3 regions of the Paraburkholderia sp. JPY465 genome follow, and region 2 is predicted to be linked to each of the others. Evidence: predicted binding sites of a transcription regulator. Region 2 holds the regulator's gene; each other region holds the start of a gene.

Region 1 (6,902 bases), 880 kb from region 2:
GCTAGTCTCACTGCGCGCCCCGTTGCTCGTCGGCGCGGCCTTCGTCTTGCCGTTTCGCCCCTTCCACGCTTTCAATCGGATGACCCGCGGCGCCGAAGCCGCGTTCGATGTCCGTCGCGATGCCTCGGCCGGCCGGCGCGTCGAGTGCCGGCGGGCCGTCGTCCGGAAGCGACGGCGCCACGTCCGCGACGCCACGCGAAGCGCGCCGCTTAGCCGGCTTCGCATCGAACCACGCGATGTCGCGGCGCAAGCCGACCACGTAGGCACGCCAGCCCCGCGGATGGTCACTGAACAGGGACGCGCGCACGGATGCAGCCAGCGCGTCCCGGTCGAGCGGGTTGTCAAGCAACTGTTGCGGCCACAGGCAGAAGGCGTGAAGCGCACGGGTTCTGAACGCGTCCACGGGCATATCAGGGCGCAGCTGCGCGAGCAGCGGCTCGTCATCGAGAATCGGGTATCGCGCGATCAGCTCGCCAATGGTTGCCGCGCCCGGCGCCATATCGTCGAGCCGAACGATCAATTGCATCACGCGCCCCAGATGAAGCAGCAGCGTGCGCCTTTCGAGTGCGTCTTCCATGATTTGCGGTGCCTTCGATCAAGACAGTCGAATCGCATCCGGTCAATCGCGTCGTCCTGTTGGCCGCTGTCCGACCGGCGTTCCACTTACAAGCCTACGGCGCCTCGCCGCGCGGATGTTGATCCGGGTCAATGCGTGCATCGGGTCGGCGTCACGCGCGGTTCTTCTCTTCGATGTGGGGCTGGCGATCCGTCACCAGCGATAGCTCGGTCAGAAGTCCAGCCAGCGCCTCGAGCAGATCGTCGAGCGACACGATGCCGGTAAGCGCGCCAGCGCTGTCCACGACCGGCAGGCGCCGCACGCCGTTCAGACGCATGCGCGAGGCGGCAAGCCAGAGATTGTCCCCCTCGGCGACGAGCGCGGGCGGTGACGACATCACGTCGTTCACGAAGATCTTCTCGGGGTTGGCCTGCTTGGCCACGATCGCCAGCACGATGTCGCGATCGGTCAGCATCCCGACAGGCACGCTGTGTCCGCCGATCGTCTCCACCACCACGAGGTCGCCGACATGCTGTTCGCGCATCAGCTGCGCGGCTTCGAGAACCGTCGCTTGCCGTCGGCAGACGGTGACGTCCCGCGTACAAATGGTTCCTGAATTCACGATACATGCCCCAGGTTCGACACGGCCTGCCGCCGTGTATCCGTTCGCTGCACCGTCACCCGACTGAGTCCGAGCTCTGCTCGGGCTCCCAACCGCGCGCCGCAGCGAGACACGCGCGGACTTCTTCATCGGTCGTCTGGTCGAAATTCACATAGAACCCGCTGATCCCCATCAGCAGGTCCGGCTGCAATACGCTGACGAACGCGTCCGCGATTCCTTCGAATGACATCGCCGCATCGGATTGCGACACCGGGACCGCCACCACGATCCGGGCAGGATGTCTGCCACGGAGCGCGTCGATCGCCGCATGCATCGAGGCCCCCGTCGCGATGCCGTCGTCGACCACGATCACCGTCTTGCCCTGCACTGCCGCCGGGGGGCTGTCCCCACGGTACGCCACTTCCCTGCGCGCGAGTTCCGCCCTTTCGCGCGCGATCACAGCGGTCAATTGGGCGTCACTGATTTGCAGTTCGCGAAGTACCGACCGTTCCAGGTGAAGGGCGCCCCCGGAGGCGATGGCGCCCATCGCCAGTTCCTCGTCTTGAGGCGCGCCAAGCTTTCTGACGACGAGAACGTCGAGCTTCGCACGCAACTCCCGCGCGACTTCGAACGCGACCGGCACGCCGCCGCGCGGCAGGGCCAGCACGACCAGATCGCCGCGCCCCTGATAGTCGCGCAGCGCGTGGGCCAGCTGTCTGCCAGCGTCGGCGCGGTCGCGAAACCGGTTGCCCATCACTTTTCCTCCCTCGCCACGCCGGGGCGCGTTGCCTCGGTCACTATGCCATCGATCGGCAGCATCAAGCGTACCTCGACGCAGGGCAATCAAAGCGCATTTCGATTGACGTAGGTCAGTAGTTGATCGGAACCCGTGGCTGATCATGAATACCGACAACACGCGAGACCCGGAGGCCGACGATGTTCTCCAACATTCTGGTCGCGGTGGACGGCAGCGAGAGCGCCGCCCAGGCGTTCGAGACAGCGCTGCAGTTCGCCTCTGATACCGGCGCGCGCTTGCATCCGTTGTTCGTCATCGATTTGCCGGTCATGCTTCCTGAAGTGCCGGGCATCAACGCGGCAGCCATGCGCGAGTCGCTCAGGCAGGACGGCGAACGGATCATGAAGCACTGCGTCGGGACCATGGCGCGGCACGGTGTGCAGGGCACGCCAGAAATCGATGATCTCGTGCGCCCCGAGGAGGACGTCGCCCACCGCATCGAAGTCGCCGCGGCGAAGCTGCAGGCCGATGTCATCGTGATAGGCACGCACGGTCGACGCGGCCCCGGCTACGCACCGCTGGGTAGCGTGGCCGAACAGATACTGCGCAGCACCACACGCCCGGTGCTGGCAATTCCCGCGCGCCGAACCGCGCCAGTCTCCGAGGAGCAGACGGACGCCGCCGCCACGACACATTCAGGTATCGGGCAATCTCGGGGCTGACCACGTGCACTGCATGATCCGCAAAACAGACAATGGATGCCGTCATGAATGGAGAAGTTACCGAACTCCGTGATCATGCATTCGCCTGCGCCGCGGACACGACTGCGCGTAGCGACGCGCAATCGCCGGAGCTGTCCGCGGCGCTGCGCTACGAAGCCGCCACACGGGCCCGGGTCGCCATATCACATCGACGTCTGCTGCGGCAACGCGCGCTTGTGCATGGACTTGCCGTTGGCAGAGTCGATCAACCCATTGCGCGACACTGCCTGCAAGGACTGGAAGACTCTTTTTATGTATTGAGCCTGATCTGGGAGATGCGCCTTCACAAGCTCGACGCGCTGCTCGACAGCGAGGCCCAGTGGCGTGACCGAAGCGACCCTGTTCACATCGGCGTGAATGGGACCGGATACTCCAGATGATCCTTTACTTCTTTTACGCCTGGCGCGCGCGCGGCGGCGGCGAGGATCGCCTGGCGCTCTTCCTCGGAGCGTATCGGCCCCCAGCAATGAGCGACGCCATCCGTGACGATCAGGTCGTCGGCGTCCAGCGCCCAACGCTGTCCTTCGAGTTCCTTCAGGATCGCGGCGCGAATCTGCTCGTCCGACGGTTGCGAATCGAGCTGCGCGGGCGCGCAACTCGCGAGCGCGCGCACCAGATTGGCCCTGCTGACGATGCCGACGAGCTTGCCGTCGCGCAAGACGGGTAGACGCTTGATGTGCTTGCGCCCGAGCAGTTCGGCGACCGCCGTCAGCGGCGCGGATTCATCGACGGTGACGGCCGGGGCGCTCATCACGTCACGCACCCGAATCGAACGCTCCTTCAGATACTCGACCGCGAGTTGACGCGTAGGCGCGATGAACTGGGCGAGCCACGAGCGCCGCGGCGTTTCGGTGCCGGTTTCGACACGCCGGAGCAGATCGCCCTCGCTGACGATGCCAATCACGCTGCCTTTGTCGTCGAGAACGGGCATGCCGCTGATCTTGCTGTCGGCCAGCAGCTTTGCCGCGTCGTAGACCGAGCTGTCCGGTGCGATCGACACGACCTGGGTCGTCATGATGTCCGAGGCTTGCATAGTGATCTCCATATCGAGTGCCTTGCGCTGCCGCACATCGATGCAGGCTGGCACGAGGCGACGCAATGGACAGGCGCTGAAGGACGCGTCGCCGTGTTCCCTTCGGCACCCACTTCGAATCCGCTCGCCCGGCGTGTCGACCCGTCGTTGCAACGCGTCGATTCCGCCGCGCGATCCGCGTATCGCAAAGAACCGGCCACTGATGATCAGCCCCCGGTTCCAGTACAGCCCAATGATCGATGCGCAGCGGCCGGCAATCGTTGACCTGCATCAAGCCCGCCCCCGCTGACCAACCGATGATGCAGCAATCGGTTACCGGCCGCCCGCCCCCCGAGATTCGCCGCAAAACGCGATGCTGAACGCTGCCGCGAATTCGTCGAGCCGCCCGCGATCGAGCCCATCGATACCCGCGGCAGCGACCCTGCCGTTTCCGCCGAACTTTCTGCAAAGGACGTCGGCGCCTCGCGGGCAATCGAGCGGAGCCCGTACGCTGCCCGTGTATCGGCCATCGGCGCCGGCTGTCAGTACAGCGTGCGCTCGCGCCGGGTCGCGTCGCGCGACGAGATTCGCGAAATCGCCTCGCACGCGCCGCGCCCACGCCGCGTCGGGAAGAATGTGCAGCGTTGCATTGGCGAGCCGCCGGACTTCCACTTGTCCCAACGCCAGTTCGAGGTCTTCCGTGCGCCGCGCCTGCAGTTCGGGCAACACGCTGGTCGACGCAATGAATTCGAGCGGGTCCGCATAGGGTTGGATTGCGCGGTACATGTCGACGGGATCGATGGCAAGATCGGCGACGCTATCCCCGTACGCGTTGTAGTTGATCGCTTCGCCAAGTTCGCGCAGTTTGCGCTCGTCGGACGGGTTCATCGCGCACGCAGCGGCGGCCCGGTGCGCTGCCGGATGCAGATTGTCGCCATAGGCCGCGACCACCGCCCAGCGCGTGTACCGGCCTTGCAGATGGCGGTCCACGAGCAGCGCCGTGCAGATATCCGGTGAGGTATCGATATGCGTCGTCAGCAATGCGTTTGCGGGTATCGGGCCCGAGTAATGATGATCGAAATAGTCGATCTTTACGCCAAGAGCCAGCAATGCGACGAGTGGAGCGCGGTTCGCATCGAGCGAAATATCCAGCACCGTCACGCTGTCGCCCGGCCGCGCGTTCGCGCGGTGCAGCAGCGTGACCTCGCGCTTGGCTCCGGTGATGAGGATGGTGTCGGCAGGCTCGGCGAGCCGCAACTGATGCAGCGCGCAAATGCCGTCGGCATCGCCATTGAAAATATCGAATCGCTTCATCCGCTACTCCACCCGCGCGTCGCTGCCACGATCGCACGCGGTTCGACCGGGGTCAAACGGTGCTCCCGCGCCACTTCATATGGAAGCGTACGCCGGTCTCGTGCGCTTGACCGCCTCGTCGATACAGATCAAGCCGGTTACCATACGCGATGACTTAAATGAGTAGACGATTTTGGCTCGCACGCAAGGCGCGCGCCGTCCGTCCCACTACGTGGAGGTCAACCGTGTCGAATCAGACGCTCGTGTTTCTCCTTGACACGCGGCCCGGCGCGCCGCTCGTCGCGACATGGAGCCTGGCATGAATTCGCCGCCGAGCCGCAAGCCTTCCGCACGCCGGGTTGATGCCACACTTCGCGGCATCCAGCATGCCGCCAACCGATTGCGCGCCGCGCGGCGCAGCCTGCGCGGACTCGACGCGATGCTGCGCAGGCCGGGCACCTACCGTCATCCGGCGGGCAGGATCGTCAGAATCGAAACGCATATATCCGTCGTGTATCTCGCCGGGCGCTTCGCGTACAAGATCATCAAACCCGTCGCACCGGGCTTCGCGGACTTTACCTCCGCCTCGACACGCCAGCGCTGCTGCGAAGCCCAGCTCCGCCTGAACCGGCCGCTCGCGCGAGGCATCTACGCCGGCGTGATACCGATTGCGCGGCGTGCCGGCGTGCTGGCGCTCTGCGCCGGCGGCGTCGCTGTCGAGCACGTGGTCAAGATGCGCCGCTTCGACGAGGCGATGCTCTTTTCGAGCCTCGCGGCAAACGGAGCACTGACGCCGCGCGACATCGACGGCGCGGCGCAGCGGCTCGCCGACTATCACCTGAGCGCACCGCGCAACGCGCCCTCGTCGCGCTACGGCAGCGCGACGCTGGTGCGAACCCAGGTCGAAACCATCAACGCACCGCTGCTGGCCAATTGCAGCCATCCCGCGCTGCCCGGCATTGCCGCGTGGTGCGCGCGACAGCTCGACGAACTCGCGCCGCTGATCGAGCGGCGCCGCGCCGAGGGTTTCGTGCGCGGCTGCCATGGGGATCTGCATCTCGACAACGTGGTTCGCTGGCGCGGCGCCATCGCGATGTTCGACTGTATCGACTTCGACGAAGCGCTACGCTGGATCGACGTCGCGGCGGACGTCGCGTTTCTCGTGATGGACCTGTGCGCGCGAGCCGAACCGCGTCTCGCCAATCGCCTGTTGAACCGTTGGCTGGAAACCTCGGGCGACTATGCGGCGCTGTCTCTGATGCCTTTGTATATCGCCTATCGGGCGCTGGTGCGGGCGTGGGTCGCGTGCCTGAAAGCGGGACACGTGGCCGGCCGCAACGTCGCGGTCCCGCAACCGGCCCTGCGCTACCTCGAAGTGGCGCGGGCGCAAACAGAGAAGCCGCGACCCGTTCTGCTGCTGTGTCATGGCTTTTCCGGTTCGGGGAAATCGGTCGCGAGCCGGGCTCTCGCGGACCTGTGCGGCGCGGTACGCGTGTCGAGCGATGCCGAACGCAAGCGCATGCGGCCAGTGGCCAACGCGCAAATGACGCTCGGCGCCGAGCACTACACGCAAGCTGCGCGTCACGCGATCTACGATCACCTGCTTGGACTCGCGCACGGCGTGCTGCAAAGCGGTCACAGCATGATCGTCGACGCGACCTTTCTCGAATCGAGTCAGCGCGGCACGTTTTTCGCACTCGCCGAACGGCTTAGCGTACCGGCCCGCATTCTCGACTTTCGCGCCGATCCAGCGGTGCTCGCGCAACGCATCGAAGCGCGCCGGCGTGGTCCGCGCGATCTGTCCGACGCGGACACCGCCACGCTCACCCGTCAACTCGCGAGCGCCGACCCACTGACGCCGGCGGAACAGGCGCTGACCTTATCGTTCGACACCGCTGTACCGATGGCAGCGTTCGACTCGCCCGCGTTCTGGCGACCGGTGA
Region 2 (6,902 bases):
TATCCGGGATTCATCCAGCAGGCCGCGATTTTTGCCGCGCATCCGGAGCGGCAGTTGCGGCTCGAAGCGGACTACTGGTCCCGATGGCTCGCCGGCGACATGCCCGGTGCGCAGCGGGCGCTGCGCTCGGCAAACGAGTATGCGGCCGTCCTCGATATGACGGAGTGCTACTTCCTCGACATGCTTCGCGTGGTGTTTCACGAACATCTGTTGCCGCGCGATCTGTGGTCGGTCGCCGGGCGCCGGGTGCGAATCGCCGCGCTGCGCGATACCCCGCTGTGCACGATCGAGGGCGACAGCGACGAGATCACCGGCGCGGGGCAAACCCATTGCGCGCATGCGCTGTGCGATACATCGCCGATGCGGACCGCGCGGCAGCTCACCATCGAGCAGTGCAATCACTACGATCTGTTCATCGGCCCGCGTTGGCGCGACGCGGTTTATCCGGGCCTCTGCGAATTCTGGCGCGATGTCGAACACGCCGCGTCGGAGGTTTGCCAGCCGCGCCGCGTGGCCAGAAGTTCGGCAAACCGCAGATCGGCTTGAGGTGGCCGCGAAAACGCCGGCAGTCCGCGCGTCGCGTCACGACGCAAGCTCGCTCAGTTCCCGCGCTCCGTGCCGATTGCGGCTTCGAGGGCCAGTTCCGCCACATCGAACGCGCGGCGGATCGCCGCTTTCGCGTCGTCGTCAGCGCAGTGCGCGATGGGCTTGAGTTCGCGCGCGGGCGTGACGAGATCGAGCCGCACGTCATACAGCGGACGCGACGACCCCGGACGCAACGCCTCGATGGCGAGATGGCAGTGCGACACGAGCGCGCCAAACCGCGCGAGACGCACCAGCTGCGCACCTGCTTCGGCTTCGAGCGGAGCGGCACCCGCGAAGCCAAGGTAGACGATCTGCATGTCAATGCCCATCTTCGCCTCCCGTTGCGATCATTGATCGGACCTGGTTCCGATACACGCAGGTCCAGGCGCTCGTTATGGGCTTATCTTGTTCTTACCCCAGAGGCGGTCATTGACGTGGGTCAAGCGCGGTGAAGGCGCTCGCCCTCAATGCATATGCATGCCCCCATTGATCGCAATATCGGCACCGGTGATAAAAGCCGCCTCGTCGGAGCACAGAAACGCGATCAGCGCAGCCACCTCGTCCGGACGTCCGAGCCGGCCGACCGGAATCTGCGGCAGGATCTTCGTGTCGAGAATCTCGCGCGGCACCGCTTCGACCATCGCGGTCGCGAGGTAACCGGGCGACACCGTGTTCACCGTGACGCCGTGCTTCGCGGTTTCGAGCGCAAGCGCCTTCGTAAATCCGTGCACGCCCGCTTTGGCCGACGAATAATTGGTTTGCCCGTAGGCGCCGCGCGAGCCGTTGACCGACCCCACGTTGACGATCCGGCCGTGGCGCCGCTCGAGCATGCCGGGCAACAGCGGCTTGGTCATATTGAACAGGCCATCGAGATCGGTGCGCAGCACGGCGTCCCAGTGCTCCTTGCTCATCTTCGCGAAGCTCGTGTCTTGCGTGATGCCGGCGTTGTTGATCAGCACGTCGACCCTGCCCAGGTCGGTCAGCACGCGTTGCGCGCAGCGCGCGCAGGAATCGAAGTCGGCGATGTCGGCTTCGTATGCCTGAAAGTCGCGCCCCGTGTCGCGCTCGTGCTCCAGCCATGTCGGCACGTGATCGTTGTGCGTCGAGTGCGTCACCGCGACCGTCATACCCGCGTCATGAAGCGCCCGGCTGACCGCCGCGCCCAAACCGCCCATCCCGCCTGTCACCAATGCCACGCGATCCGTTCCCATCTGAACTCCTCCTTGCCGTGTCTGCCACTGACAGTGCGCGCGCCGGCTGTGCCGGCCCGCGCGGCTAAACGACGCCCGCGAACGGCAGCGCGTTCTGCGAGCCCCACCACCCCGCGCTCAGGCCGCCCGCGAGCGGCGCGACGCCCGGCGCGATGCCGCACGCCGCCAGCCACCACGCATACCAGGCAGAGCAAGCGCGGTTGGCCTCGTCGAACCAGTCGGCCTCGTGCTGCACGGCGAAGGCGATCGACTTGCTCCAGTCGGCGAAGCTCCACTGCGCGTACTCGCGCGCCGCGCGCTGCACGGTCTGATACGCCGACGCGTAATCGAACCAGCCTTCGGGCTGTACGAATGCCGTCGAGGTCCGGGGTAAAGCGCAGCGCCCGAGCGGCGCGTCGAATCCGGAAGCCATCATCGCTGCCCTCCAGAGCACAGCATAGGATTGCCAGGCGCGGTTGCAAACCGTCGATCGCGTCTGCCGCCGTATCGAGCGCGCGACGACCCGCGCTTGATCTGCGTCAATCGCCCCGGCCGCCGGGCTCATAGACTCCATTTGACAGCGGGCGCAAGCCCGCTTGCGCCCGTTTCCCACGTTCTGTCACGGAGCTTTGGCGATGAGCTACAAAAGCATTCTCGTTCACCTCGATACGAGCGTTCGTGCACATCCGCGCCTCGAGATCGCATTGCAGCTCGCGCACCGCTTTCATGCGACGCTGACCGGCCTGTATTCGACGTACGTGCCGCCGCGGCACGCGTTCTTCGTGATGGCCGGCACCGCCGACTACTACGCGGAGCACGAGCGCCTGCGTCACGAGCGTGCCAGCGCGCTGGAGCGGCTGTTCCGCGCGGAACTCGCGCGCGCGAACGTCGACGGCCACTGGATCGCCGCGAACGGCTACGCGAACGACGTCGTGCCGCCCTATGCGCGGGTCGCCGATCTCGTCGTGCTCGGCCAGACCGACCCGGCCGACCCCGAGGCGTTCGTCGCCGAACAGTTCGTCGAGCACATCGTGCTGTCGGCCGGGCGCCCGGTGTTGCTGGTGCCGTCGAGCGGCACCTTCGCGGCGCCGGGCCGCCACGCGCTGATCGCGTGGGACGGCAGCCGCGAAGCGACCCGCGCGATCCACGACGCGCTGCCGTTCCTCGCGCATGCGGCAAAAGTGACGCTGCTGACGGTGCATTCGTCCGCCGATCGTCCGCCGCAGGGCATGGCTGCGGGCGACGACATCGCCCTCACCGTCGCGCGTCACGGCGTGAAGATCGACGTGCGCGAGCTGAGCGTCGCGGACCGCACGCCGGTCGGCGACGCGCTGCTGTCGCAGGCGGCCGACCTCGGCTGCGACCTGATCGTGATGGGCGCCTACGCACATTCGCGCCTGCACGAAGTCGTGCTGGGCGGCGCGACTCGCACGATGCTCGAGTCGATGACCGTGCCGGTGCTGTTGTCGCACTGAAGTGCGCGCTTAAGGAGTCAGCCATGTTTCAGCGCCTACTCGTCGCGCTCGACGGCAGCGCCACCGCCTCGGGTGCGTTCGACGCCGCGCTGACGCTCGCCGCCGAATCGGGCGCCGAGCTGATGCCGCTGTACGTGATCGATGTGCCCGTGATCGCTTACAACGCGCCCGGCTTCGACCCATCCACGATCGAGGACGCGTTCATCGACGAAGGCAAGCGCATCGCGGCCGACGAGCAGAGCCGGATGAGCGCACGCGGGGTCAAGGGCACGGCCCGGACCGTCGAAGTGGCGATCACCGGAGAAGACATCGCCCATCGCATCGTCGAAACGGCGCGCGAATGGCACGCCGACGCGATCGTGATGGGCACGCATGGCCGTCGCGGGTTTCAACGGCTGATGCTCGGCAGCGTCGCCGAGCGCGTGCTGCGCCGCGCCTGTTGCCCGGTGCTGATGATTCCCGCCCAGGCGAGCAGCGCGGCGCGCGCTTAGCCAGCCCCGGCGAGCGCCGACAGCGGACTCACCTGAGCGAATCCACCTGAGCCGCTAGAAACCGGCTGCTGCGCGGCGCGGCGCTTCAGGGCCGCGGGTGGCCTTGTTCGTCATGCCGCACGATCAGCACCGGTATGTCGGTCGCCCGTACCAGCGACTCCGCGACGCTGCCGAGCAGAAAGCGCTGCACGCCATGGCGGCCATGCGTGCCCATCACGATCAGATCGGCCTGGATTTCGTCGGCGACGCGCGCGAGTACCGCCGACACGTTTTCGGCGTAAGCGTCGATCACCCGCACGCCGCCCGGCACCTGCGCCTCGCGCAACAGCTCGCGCGGCCCATCGAGCGCGCGGCTGGCGAAATCTTGCGCCGCGCTCGCCGGCTCCGGCTCGAAAGCCACGTCGGCATTGTTCGACCACTTGCCGTGCCCCACCACGCAGCAGGCTTCGAGCGTGGCGCCCGTCAGCTTCGCGAGCTTCAGCGCCTCGGCGAAGGCGCGCTGCGCGCTGGGACTGTCGTCGAGTGCAACCAGAATTCGTGCATACATGTCGGACTCCCTCTGAAAGCGCTGGCATGACCCGAAGTGGCGCCGTCGCGCGTTTGCACCGACAGTGTGAAGCGCGCGCCGCCACGCGGCTTGACGCAGGTCAACGGGCCGCCGGTCGGCGTCGCCGCCGCTGGACGACATCGCCAGCAAGCCACTAGGAATATTCCTACAACCACTGCCTGAACTCCTAGCACCGCTTAAAGCGCCGCCGATATATTTCCAAGGTTAGGTCGCCAATACTGGTCGGTATGGACAGCCCCCCGTCAGCCACCTTATCGAGAGTTTTTCTCGTCGACGATGCGACCGAGGTCCGGCGCCGGCTTGCTTGCCTGATCGCGCTGATTCCCGGCATCGAAATCGCCGGCGAGTCCGCGGGCGTCGAGCACGCGTTCGACGACATCGTCGCGAGTCGCGCCGATGTCGCGGTGCTGGACCCGTGTTTCTCGGGCAAGACCGACCTGCTGCTGCTCGCTGCGCTGTCGCGGGCGCGGCCGTCCATCGTCAGCATCGTGCTGACCAATCATGACGCGACGGCGTTTCGCCGCGCGTGCGAAGCGGCGGGCGCCGACTTCTTCTTCGACAAGACCTCGGAGTTCGAGCTCGCCTGCCGCGCCATCGAAGCGATTGCCTATGCGCGCCGTGCGCATCGGGTCTGACCGCCAGGAGCCGATCATGCAAGTTGCCGCAGTCCGTGAACCCCGCCACGACGCGCCTCGCACCTCGCACGTCGTACCGATCCACGTCGCGCCCAGCACCGCGGCGGCACGCCACGCCGTCACGCGCTGCTCCACCTGCGCGATGCGCGCGATCTGCATGCCGCCCGAGCTGACGCCGGACGAACTGAGCCGGCTCGACGTGTTGATCTGCTCGACGCGCTCGATCAAACGCGGCGACGCGCTGTATCGCGCGGGCGACGAGTTTCAAAGCATCTACGCGATACGCGCCGGCTCATTCAAAACCGTGGTCATGCATCGCGACGGCCGCGAGCACGTGACCGGCTTCCAGATTGCGGGCGACTCGCTTGGCCTCGACGGCATCGGCGAGGGCAAGCAGAACTGCGATGCGATCGCGCTCGAAGATAGCGTCGTGTGCATCATTCCGTTCGCGCAGCTAGAGGCGATCTGTCGCGAGATCAAACCGATGCAGCATCACATCTATCAGATGATGAGCGGCGAGATCGTGCGCGAATCGAGCCAGATGATGCTGCTGGGCACGATGACCGCCGAGCAGCGCGTCGCGACGTTCCTGCTGAATCTGTCGAAGCGCTTCAAGGCGCGCGGCTTTTCGGCCGCGGAGTTTCATCTGCGCATGACGCGCGAGGAAATCGGCTGCTTTCTGGGCATGAAGCTCGAAACGGTGAGCCGGATGTTCTCGAAGTTCCAGCGCGAACGCCTCGTCAAGGCGAACGGCAAAACGATCCGCATCGAAGACCCGGAACGACTGGCTCGGGTTTGAGCGTCGGCGCGGCGCTCGCCTCACGTTCGTTCGCGGGACATGCCGGGTGGAACCGGCGCTCCTGAACTGATATAACTCAGTGCGTTGCGGTACGCGACCTTGCGTGGCCGCCCGGAGGAGCGATGGGTCTATCGAGCGGCGAGTCTTCCTGCTTCACCAGTGTTGCGTCCGGGTCGGACGTGTCCGTCGAGGATCGCTATTTCATGTTGGTCGAAGCGGTACAGGACTACGCGATCTTCATGCTCGACCCCGCCGGCCGCGTAACCAGCTGGAATCCCGGCGCACAGCGCATCAAGGGCTACACGCCCGAAGAAATCATCGGCCAGCATTTCTCGAAGTTCTATACCCCGGAAGACATCGCGGCCGGCAAGCCCGCTCGCGAACTGGAAACCGCCGCAGCCGTCGGCCGCGCCGAGGACGAAGGGTGGCGTGTGCGTCGCGACGGTTCGCGTTTCTGGGCCAACGTGGTCGTTTCCGCCGTGCACGATGCGTCGGGCGCGCTGCTCGGCTTCGCCAAGGTCACCCGCGATCTGACCGAGCGCATGCGTCTCGCGGAACTCGAACGCGCGAGTCAGGTATCCACTCACACGCAGATCGCCCGTGAAAACGAGCAGAAACGTATTGCACGCGAACTGCACGACGATCTCGGCCAACGGCTGACGGCGCTGAAAATGAGCGTCGCGCTGCTCGAAGCGAAGCTGAATCAGCAAGCCGACACCGAGCCGCTTGCGGCGCAAACGCATGAGCTGCAAAAGCAGATCGACTGGATGGCCGCTTCGCTGCGGCGCATCGCCGCCGATCTGCGCCCTCCGCTGCTCGACGACCTCGGACTCGCCGCCGCGCTCGACTGGTTGGCCGAAGACTTCACGAAACGCTACAACGTTCGCTCGAGCGTGCATCTCGAACCGGCCGAGCCGGTATGCGGCGAATTCGCGGCGACGGCGCTGTTTCGCATCGTTCAGGAGGCGTTGACGAACGTCGCGCGGCACGCCAAGGCGAGGCGCGTACGCATCGACATGATCTGCGCGGGCCCGACCGTATCGCTCGATATCGACGATGACGGCGTGGGTGTCGCGCTGGATCAGTCGCAGGGAACAACTTCATTCGGGCTGCTTGGCATTCGCGAACGGGTGCGGCAGTTGCGCGGCAACGTGTCGTT
Region 3 (6,902 bases), on a different contig from region 2:
GCGGCGTGAAGCGCACGACCTGCGGCAGCGCCGTTTGACGCGCGGCCGGAAAGCTCCACGAGTCGAGCCCGAAATGCGTCATCGAGATGATCGGATGGCTGGCGAGATCGGCGGGCATCGCGATGGCCGGATGCGTGGCGAGATAGTCGGGCGAAGCGACCACCACCCGCCTCACTTCGCCCACCGGAATGGCGACGAGCGTCGAGTCCTGCAGATGCGCGATGCGCAGCGCGACGTCGATGCCCTCGTCGACGATGCTCACGGGCCGGTCGTGCAGGTGCAGACGGATCGACGCCTGCGGGTGGCGATCGAGAAACGCATCGACGATCGGGCGCAGCACCTCTTCGCCCACCGCCACCGCCGCCGTCACGCCAAGCAGGCCGCGCGGCGCGGAGCGCTCGTCGGCGGCGAGCAGGTCCGCCTCCTCGAGATCCGCGAGGATGCGCCGGCACGCTTGCGCATAGCGCTCGCCCGCTTCGCTGAGCCGGATCGTGCGCGTGGTGCGATGTAGCAGCGGCGTGCCCGTGTGCGCTTCCAGAAACGCGATGGCCCGGCTCACTGCCGCGGGCGAGCGGCCCAGCCGGCGGCCTGCGCCCGCCAGACTTCCCTCGTCGAGCGTGGCGACGAATACCTTCATGGCGTCGATACGGTCCATTGCGTGTTGGTTTTGAGATTGGGCTTTGGGAGCGCCGCGGTCTTTTGGGTCGATGAATTCCGGCACGATCTTAGCGGAATACGGGAAGCGTCAGAGCGGCAGTTTGTTTCGCCACTTCGTCCTCGACCGTTTTCGGGCGAGCGCTGCGCAACCGATGATCCAGATCAAGAGTACGGCGCCCACATCCGTTGAAATAGTCCCATCCATCCGCGAGCAACGGAGGAATCATGAAGCTGACCTTTCTCGGTGCGAGCGAGACCGTCACCGGTTCGAAGTATCTGCTCGAAGAACCCGGCTTGCGCATCCTCGTCGATTGCGGGCTGTTTCAGGGCCTCAAGAACCTGCGGCTGCGCAACTGGGCCGCACTGCCGGTGCCCGCCGACTCGATCGACGCGGTGCTCCTGACTCACGCGCATCTCGACCACAGCGGCTATCTGCCATTGCTCGTGCGAAACGGCTTTCGCGGTCCCGTGTATTGCACGCCCGGCACCGCCGCGCTGTGCGAGATCATGCTGCGCGACAGCGCGAAGCTACAGGAAGAGGAAGCGGAATTCGCGAACCGCCACGGCTTCTCGAAGCATCGGCCGGCGCTGCCGCTCTACACGCAGGACGACGCGCAGCGCGCGCTGCATCTGCTTGCGCCCCACCGCTTCGATACGCCGGTCGACCTGCCGCATGGGCTGTGCTTTCGCTTTCTGCCGTCGGGGCACATCCTCGGGGCGGCGAGCGTCGTCATGTGCCGCAATCACAAGGTGCTGGCGTTTTCCGGCGACGTGGGCCGCCCCCACGACCCGATCATGCGTGCGCCCGCGCCGCTCGCGCATGCCGATTACCTCGTCGTCGAGTCGACCTACGGCGATCGCCTGCATCCGGACTCGAACCCGCGCGACGACCTCGAACGGATCTTCAGCCGGACCTTCGCCAAAGGCGGCGTGGTGGTGATGCCGTGCTTCGCGGTCGGCCGCGCGCAGGAAGTCCTTTACTACATCGCGAAGCTGAAAGAGACAGGGCGCATGGCGCACGTGCCCGTCTATCTGGACAGTCCGATGGCGACCAGCGTCACCGACGTGTATCGCAGGCATCTCGCCGAACATCGTTTGACGATCTCCGATGCAAATGCGATCGACAAGGCCGCGATCATGGTCCGAAGCGTCGAGCAATCGAAGGCGATCGCGTCGCATAACGGACCCATGGTGATCATCGCGGGCAGCGGCATGGCGACCGGCGGGCGCGTGCTGCATCACCTGCGTTTATACGCGTCCGATCCGCGCAATACGATCGCGCTGGTCGGCTTCCAGGCGGCCGGCACGCGCGGCGCGGCGCTGGCGGCCCACGAACCGTCGATCAAACTGTTCGGTGAATACGTGCGGGTGCGCGCGAACGTCGAATCGATCCCGTCGCTATCCGCGCATGCCGATTACCGCGAGTTGCTGAACTGGCTGTGGAGTCTGACCGACGCGCCCGCTCGCACCTTCGTCACGCATGGCGAGCCCGCCGCGGCCGATGCGATGCGGCGGCATATCGTCGAGACGCTCGGCTGGTCATGCGAGGTGCCGGTGTATGGGCAAAGCGTCGAGCTCGGGCAGTTTTAGGCCCGTGCAACGGTCGAACGGAATCGTCGGTCGCGAGTGGGAACGTGGCTGTTATCGTTCGGCTGCGTCACCGATGGGTTCGCGTGGCGGGCTCGCATCGACGACGAGATCGTCGACCACCGCGCAGACGCCGGGCGCGCTCCACGCGACGCCGCGCACGACCTTGCGTTCCGCGTATGAGCCCACCTTGCCCGTCAGCGTGACCGTGCCGTCCTTCACCTCGACGCCGATGTGCCTGACTTCGCGCTCGGCGTGCCGCCGCATCGCTTCTTCGATGTTCTTGCTGATCTCGTCGGTCGCCACCTTGCGGCGCACCTCGATCGCGTTCGTCAGGCCGCGAATGCCGCGCATCTGGCCGACCGCGCGCGCGACGATGTGGCGCTGGTAGGCCCAGTCGACCATACCCGTCAGCGTGACCCAGCCTTTTTCCACCTGGATCTTGATCGCATCGTGGGGCACGGCGACGCTCCAGTACAGAATCGCGTGGACCGCGCCCGCCACGTCCTCGTCGCTGTGTTGGTCCGGCTTCGGCAGCCGGACCTGCATGTCCACCGCAACCGCCTTCACACCCGCCACGCGCTGCGCGGCTTTTTCTGCGGCCAGTTTTTCGGCGAAGCTCGGCGGATGGCCCGACAGCGTGACGACGCCGTTCGTCACCTCCACGCCGATATCCGTCGCGGTGACCGCGGGGTCCCATTCGAGTTCTTCCTCGACTTCCCGCTGCAGTTGTCTGTCGGTTTTCACCAGGTGTCTCCTCGCGACTAGCCCGTGCGACGGCGCGCCAGCCTGCCGTGTCAGTCGATGGTCAGCCGCTTGCGATCACCGGACGTCTTTTTCGGCAAGCTGAGCGACAGCACACCGTCCTTATACTCGGCTTTCGCGTTCGCCTCGTCGACCTCGCCGCCGAGCGAGAACGAGCGGCTGAAGGTCCCGGCGTAGCGCTCGCGGCGGATCACGCGCTCTCCTTCCTTTTCCTCCGTGTTGCGCTCGACCTTCGCGTTGATCGACACGACGCTCCCGTCGATCTGCACGTCAATGTCTTTCTTGTCCACGCCGGGCAGTTCAGCTTTCACCGAGTAAGCCGCGTCGCTTTCCGTCACGTCGATCTTCATCGACGCGAGTTCGGTCTCCTGGGTCGACAGCATCGACCGCATCGGCCGGAAGAAACCCTGGAACAGTTCCGACACAGGGTCCAGCGAAAGCGGATCAAAACGCGTCAGATTGCTCATTGCACTCTCCTTAGGATAAGCAGGCCACGACCGGGCCCAGTCGACCGAGCCGAGCTGGGCTCACCATGCCTTCAGCGTAGCGGGGCGCGCGGGCGCGTCGTTGATCCACGTCAAGCGCGTCCGCTCGACGGGTCACGCGGAGAACCTGAAGAACCCGCTATGCAGCAGCACGGGCTTGGCGCCAACCTCTTCGAGCAGTTGTCTGGCGGCCTGTTCGATCTGATAGCGGTGCGCGAGGAACGCCTGGACCAGATCGTCTTCCCGCAGCGAGCGTGCGCCGAAATGATCTTCGAGCGCCTCGGCCGTGATCGCGCATTGCACGGGCCGATCGTCGACGAGCGCCGGAAACGCCAGCACCAGATCCCGGGCGCAGTATTCGGGCATGCAGGATGGAAAGGAAATATGCATGGTGAGGCCCCCACGGGCATGAAGTGCCGCGACGTCTCCAGCTTAAACACGCAATTCACGGCGGATTTGACGTACGTCAAGGCGGCCGCGGCGGTGTCGGCACGAGGAGTCATTCGCCCGTGCGCGTCACGGAGTCCGCATCGGTGTCGCTGCGTCGCGCGGCGGCGTCGAGCGTCTGCCGCAACGCCTTCAGTTCGGCGTGCAGGCGTACGATTTCATCGTTCAGATGCTTGATATCCCGATGCATCTCACGCCGCAACGCCCTCTCTTCCTTGCCGATGAATGCGGCGGCGATGCTCGCGAAGACCAGAGACAACATGCCGTAGCCAAGCAGCACGACAAATGCAGCGAACACGCGCGATGCGGGCGTCGTCGGCGCGATGTCGCCATAGCCGACCGTAGCGCTGCTTTCGAACGCAAGCCACAGCCCTTCGGAGTAGGAATGCACGTGCGGTTCGAGCCAGTAAAAGCCGGCACCGGCCATCGCGAGCACGAGCGCGCCGGCGAGTAGCAGCCACATCAGACGGTTCGGCGTGACGAACTCGCGCAATGACAGCACGATACGCAACGCGACGACGCCCATGAACGACAGCCGCAGCAGCCATTCGACCGGCTGCCACGGCGGCGTGCCGAAACCGGTGCTGAGCGCCGCGCCCAACGCGATGAGCAGGTCGAGCCAGTTGTTTGCGAGCAGCGTCTTTGGCCGTCTGCTCAGATGGGCCAGCCAGGTGAACGACAACGCAAAGCCAGCGAACATGCCCAGGTACAGGGTACGCGACAGGATCAGTGCAAACGGAGTGGGCACCGTCAGTTCGATGTAGAACGCGGGGATCGCGCAGAAGCTCAGCGCGCACAGCCCCCAGCGCAGGCGGCGCCATGCCCGCACGGCGCGCGGGCCGTCGTGCGCGCTTGCACCGCCCAATCCGTAGCCGCCGGGGCCGTGGTCGATCATGTGGTCCGTCATCGCGCGAATGGCTTGCGGCCTGTCGGGTTTCGCGCGATACCGTCGTGGTGCGGCAAACGCACAGAGGCCGCGCGATCATCGTTGCAGGCTAACCGACGCGTGGCTGTCAGCCTTGATGCAGATCAGTGCTTGTGAAAAAGCCGTGCGCGTTTAGCGCTGTCAAAGCGGGTGCCATACGGTTTGAGCAACGCCGGCCGCGACACACAGCACGACGACCGCAAGCGGCGGCACCTTCCAGCGCAGCAACAGCAAAAAGCCGATGCACGCGACGGCGAAATCCGTCGCCGACAACACCGCGCTAGTCCATACCGGCGAATAGAGCGCGGCGGCCAGCAGGCCGACCACCGCGGCATTGACGCCGGCAAGCGCCGCCGCCATCGCCGCACGCGCGCGCAGCGCCTGCCACCACGGCAATGCGGCGAGCACGAGCAGCAGACCCGGCAGAAAGATGCCCACTGTCGCGAGCAGTGCGCCGCTCCAGTGTCTGGGTGGCAGCGCCATCATCCAGCCGAGAAACGCCGCGAACGTGAACAGCGGTCCGGGTACCGCCTGGGCCGCGCCATAGCCAGCCAGGAAGTCGTTGGGCGCGACCCATCCGGTCGCGACGGTTTCGCGCTGCAACAGCGGCAGCACCACGTGCCCGCCGCCGAACACGAGCGCGCCCGAGCGATAGAACGCGTCAAATACGCGCAAGCCTTGCGAGGTTCCGCTTGCCGCCCACAGCGGCAACGCGAACAGCAATGCGAAGAACACCACCAGCGCGGCGATGCCTGCCGTGCGCGACACCTGGAAATCGGCGGTCCGCAGCGCAATGGCGTGCGGCGCTTGCGTCCCCGTGGTCCGGCACAGCGCGACACCGAGCACGGCTCCGGCGCCGATCACGATCAGTTGGGCGTAGACGGTGCCAAGCACACTCAGCAATGCGAGCGATGCGAGCGCGATCGCCGCGCGGCGGCGGTCGGGACACAGACGCCGCGCCATGTCCCAAACGGCCTGCGCGACGACGGCCACCGCGACGAGTTTCAGCCCGTGGATCACACCCGTGCCGAACGCGCCGCCGAGGTCCGGCGCGATCGCGGCAAAGGCCAGCATCACGAGCACCGACGGCAGCGTGAAGCCGCACCAGGCGGCTAGGCCCCCGGCCCACCCGGCGCGCAGCAACCCGATCGAAAATCCCGCCTGGCTGCTCGCGGGGCCCGGCAGAAACTGGCACAGGCCGATCAGGTCGGTGAAGGCTTCGTCGTCGAGCCAGCGGCGCCGCTCGACGAACTCGCGCCGGAAGTAGCCGATATGAGCGATCGGGCCGCCGAAACTGGTCAGCCCGAGCTTCAGAAATGCGCTGAAAACCTCGATAACGCGGGTGAGCCGCGAGCGGCGCGGCGACGACAAATCAGTATCCATGGATGGGCGGGTCGAGCGATGCCGATTTAGCGAGGTGACGGAACCTCGGGTCGGCGACAGGGCCTCGTGTTTTGACGACGCACAGTATAGAGGTCTGCGGCGCGGCGCACGCGTGCCACGTACCATCGCCCCGGCTCGCCGCGCCCCGCCTACGACGCTTCGATCAACACCTTCAGCGCGCGCGTGCTCGACGCGCTGGAGAACGTGTCGTAAGCCGCAAGAATATCGTCGAGCCTGAACCGATGCGTGATCAGACGCGTCGGATCGATCCGCCCCGCCTTGACCGTCTTCATCAGCATCGGGGTACTGACGGTATCGACGAGACGCGTCGTGATCGCGATGTTGCGATCCCACAGCTGTTCCAGATGCAGATCGCACTTCACGCCGTGCACGCCGACGTTCGCGATCGTTCCGCCCGGCGCGACCAGTTGCTGGCAAAGCTCGAACGTCGGCGGAATGCCGACCGCTTCGATCACGCAGTCGGCGCCGACCGCTTCGGTCAGCTTCAGCACTTGCGCGACCGCATCGGTATGCGCGTTGTCGACGCACGCGGTCGCGCCGAAGCGGTGCGCGACCTCGAGCCGATTGTCATCGGGATCGATCATGATGATCTGCGCCGGCGAGTAGAACTGCGCGGTCAACAACGCCGCGAG

What was found. Region 2 encodes FNR, which switches genes on or off when oxygen is low (the NO sensors DNR and NnrR bind a similar motif). Its sites were predicted from a motif close to TTGATNNNNATCAA; they were not measured.
Region 1: QFZ94_RS34170 (universal stress protein) is a predicted target of FNR. The motif match lies at 2,017-2,030, and genes of this name have one in related genera.
Region 3: QFZ94_RS20825 (potassium channel family protein) is a predicted target of FNR. The motif match lies at 4,961-4,974, and genes of this name have one in related genera.

Annotation. Positions count from the first base shown of each region.
Region 1 covers NZ_JBNDMT010000006.1:188,961-195,862, forward strand. The annotation lists gene QFZ94_RS34155 (hypothetical protein) at 8-577, opposite strand; gene QFZ94_RS34160 (CBS domain-containing protein) at 729-1,178, opposite strand; gene QFZ94_RS34165 (phosphoribosyltransferase) at 1,234-1,911, opposite strand; gene QFZ94_RS34170 (universal stress protein) at 2,094-2,615, shown strand; gene QFZ94_RS34175 (hypothetical protein) at 2,648-3,034, shown strand; gene QFZ94_RS34180 (CBS domain-containing protein) at 2,998-3,687, opposite strand; gene QFZ94_RS34185 (acetyltransferase) at 4,000-4,980, opposite strand; gene QFZ94_RS34190 (AAA family ATPase) at 5,279-6,902, shown strand, end outside.
Region 2 covers NZ_JBNDMT010000006.1:1,069,978-1,076,879, reverse strand. The annotation lists gene phaZ (polyhydroxyalkanoate depolymerase) at 1-546, shown strand, start outside; gene QFZ94_RS38305 (hypothetical protein) at 600-914, opposite strand; gene phbB (acetoacetyl-CoA reductase) at 1,050-1,796, opposite strand; gene QFZ94_RS38295 (polyketide synthase) at 1,861-2,211, opposite strand; gene QFZ94_RS38290 (universal stress protein) at 2,411-3,250, shown strand; gene QFZ94_RS38285 (universal stress protein) at 3,274-3,741, shown strand; gene QFZ94_RS38280 (universal stress protein) at 3,827-4,288, opposite strand; gene QFZ94_RS38275 (response regulator) at 4,537-4,944, shown strand; gene fnr (fumarate/nitrate reduction transcriptional regulator Fnr) at 4,961-5,743, shown strand; gene QFZ94_RS38265 (PAS domain-containing sensor histidine kinase) at 5,866-6,902, shown strand, end outside.
Region 3 covers NZ_JBNDMT010000003.1:1,349,486-1,356,387, reverse strand. The annotation lists gene QFZ94_RS20850 (LysR family transcriptional regulator) at 1-655, opposite strand, end outside; gene QFZ94_RS20845 (MBL fold metallo-hydrolase RNA specificity domain-containing protein) at 883-2,247, shown strand; gene QFZ94_RS20840 (BON domain-containing protein) at 2,299-2,991, opposite strand; gene QFZ94_RS20835 (Hsp20/alpha crystallin family protein) at 3,042-3,476, opposite strand; gene QFZ94_RS20830 (DUF1488 domain-containing protein) at 3,609-3,884, opposite strand; gene QFZ94_RS20825 (potassium channel family protein) at 3,994-4,848, opposite strand; gene chrA (chromate efflux transporter) at 5,008-6,249, opposite strand; gene QFZ94_RS20815 (zinc-dependent alcohol dehydrogenase family protein) at 6,399-6,902, opposite strand, start outside.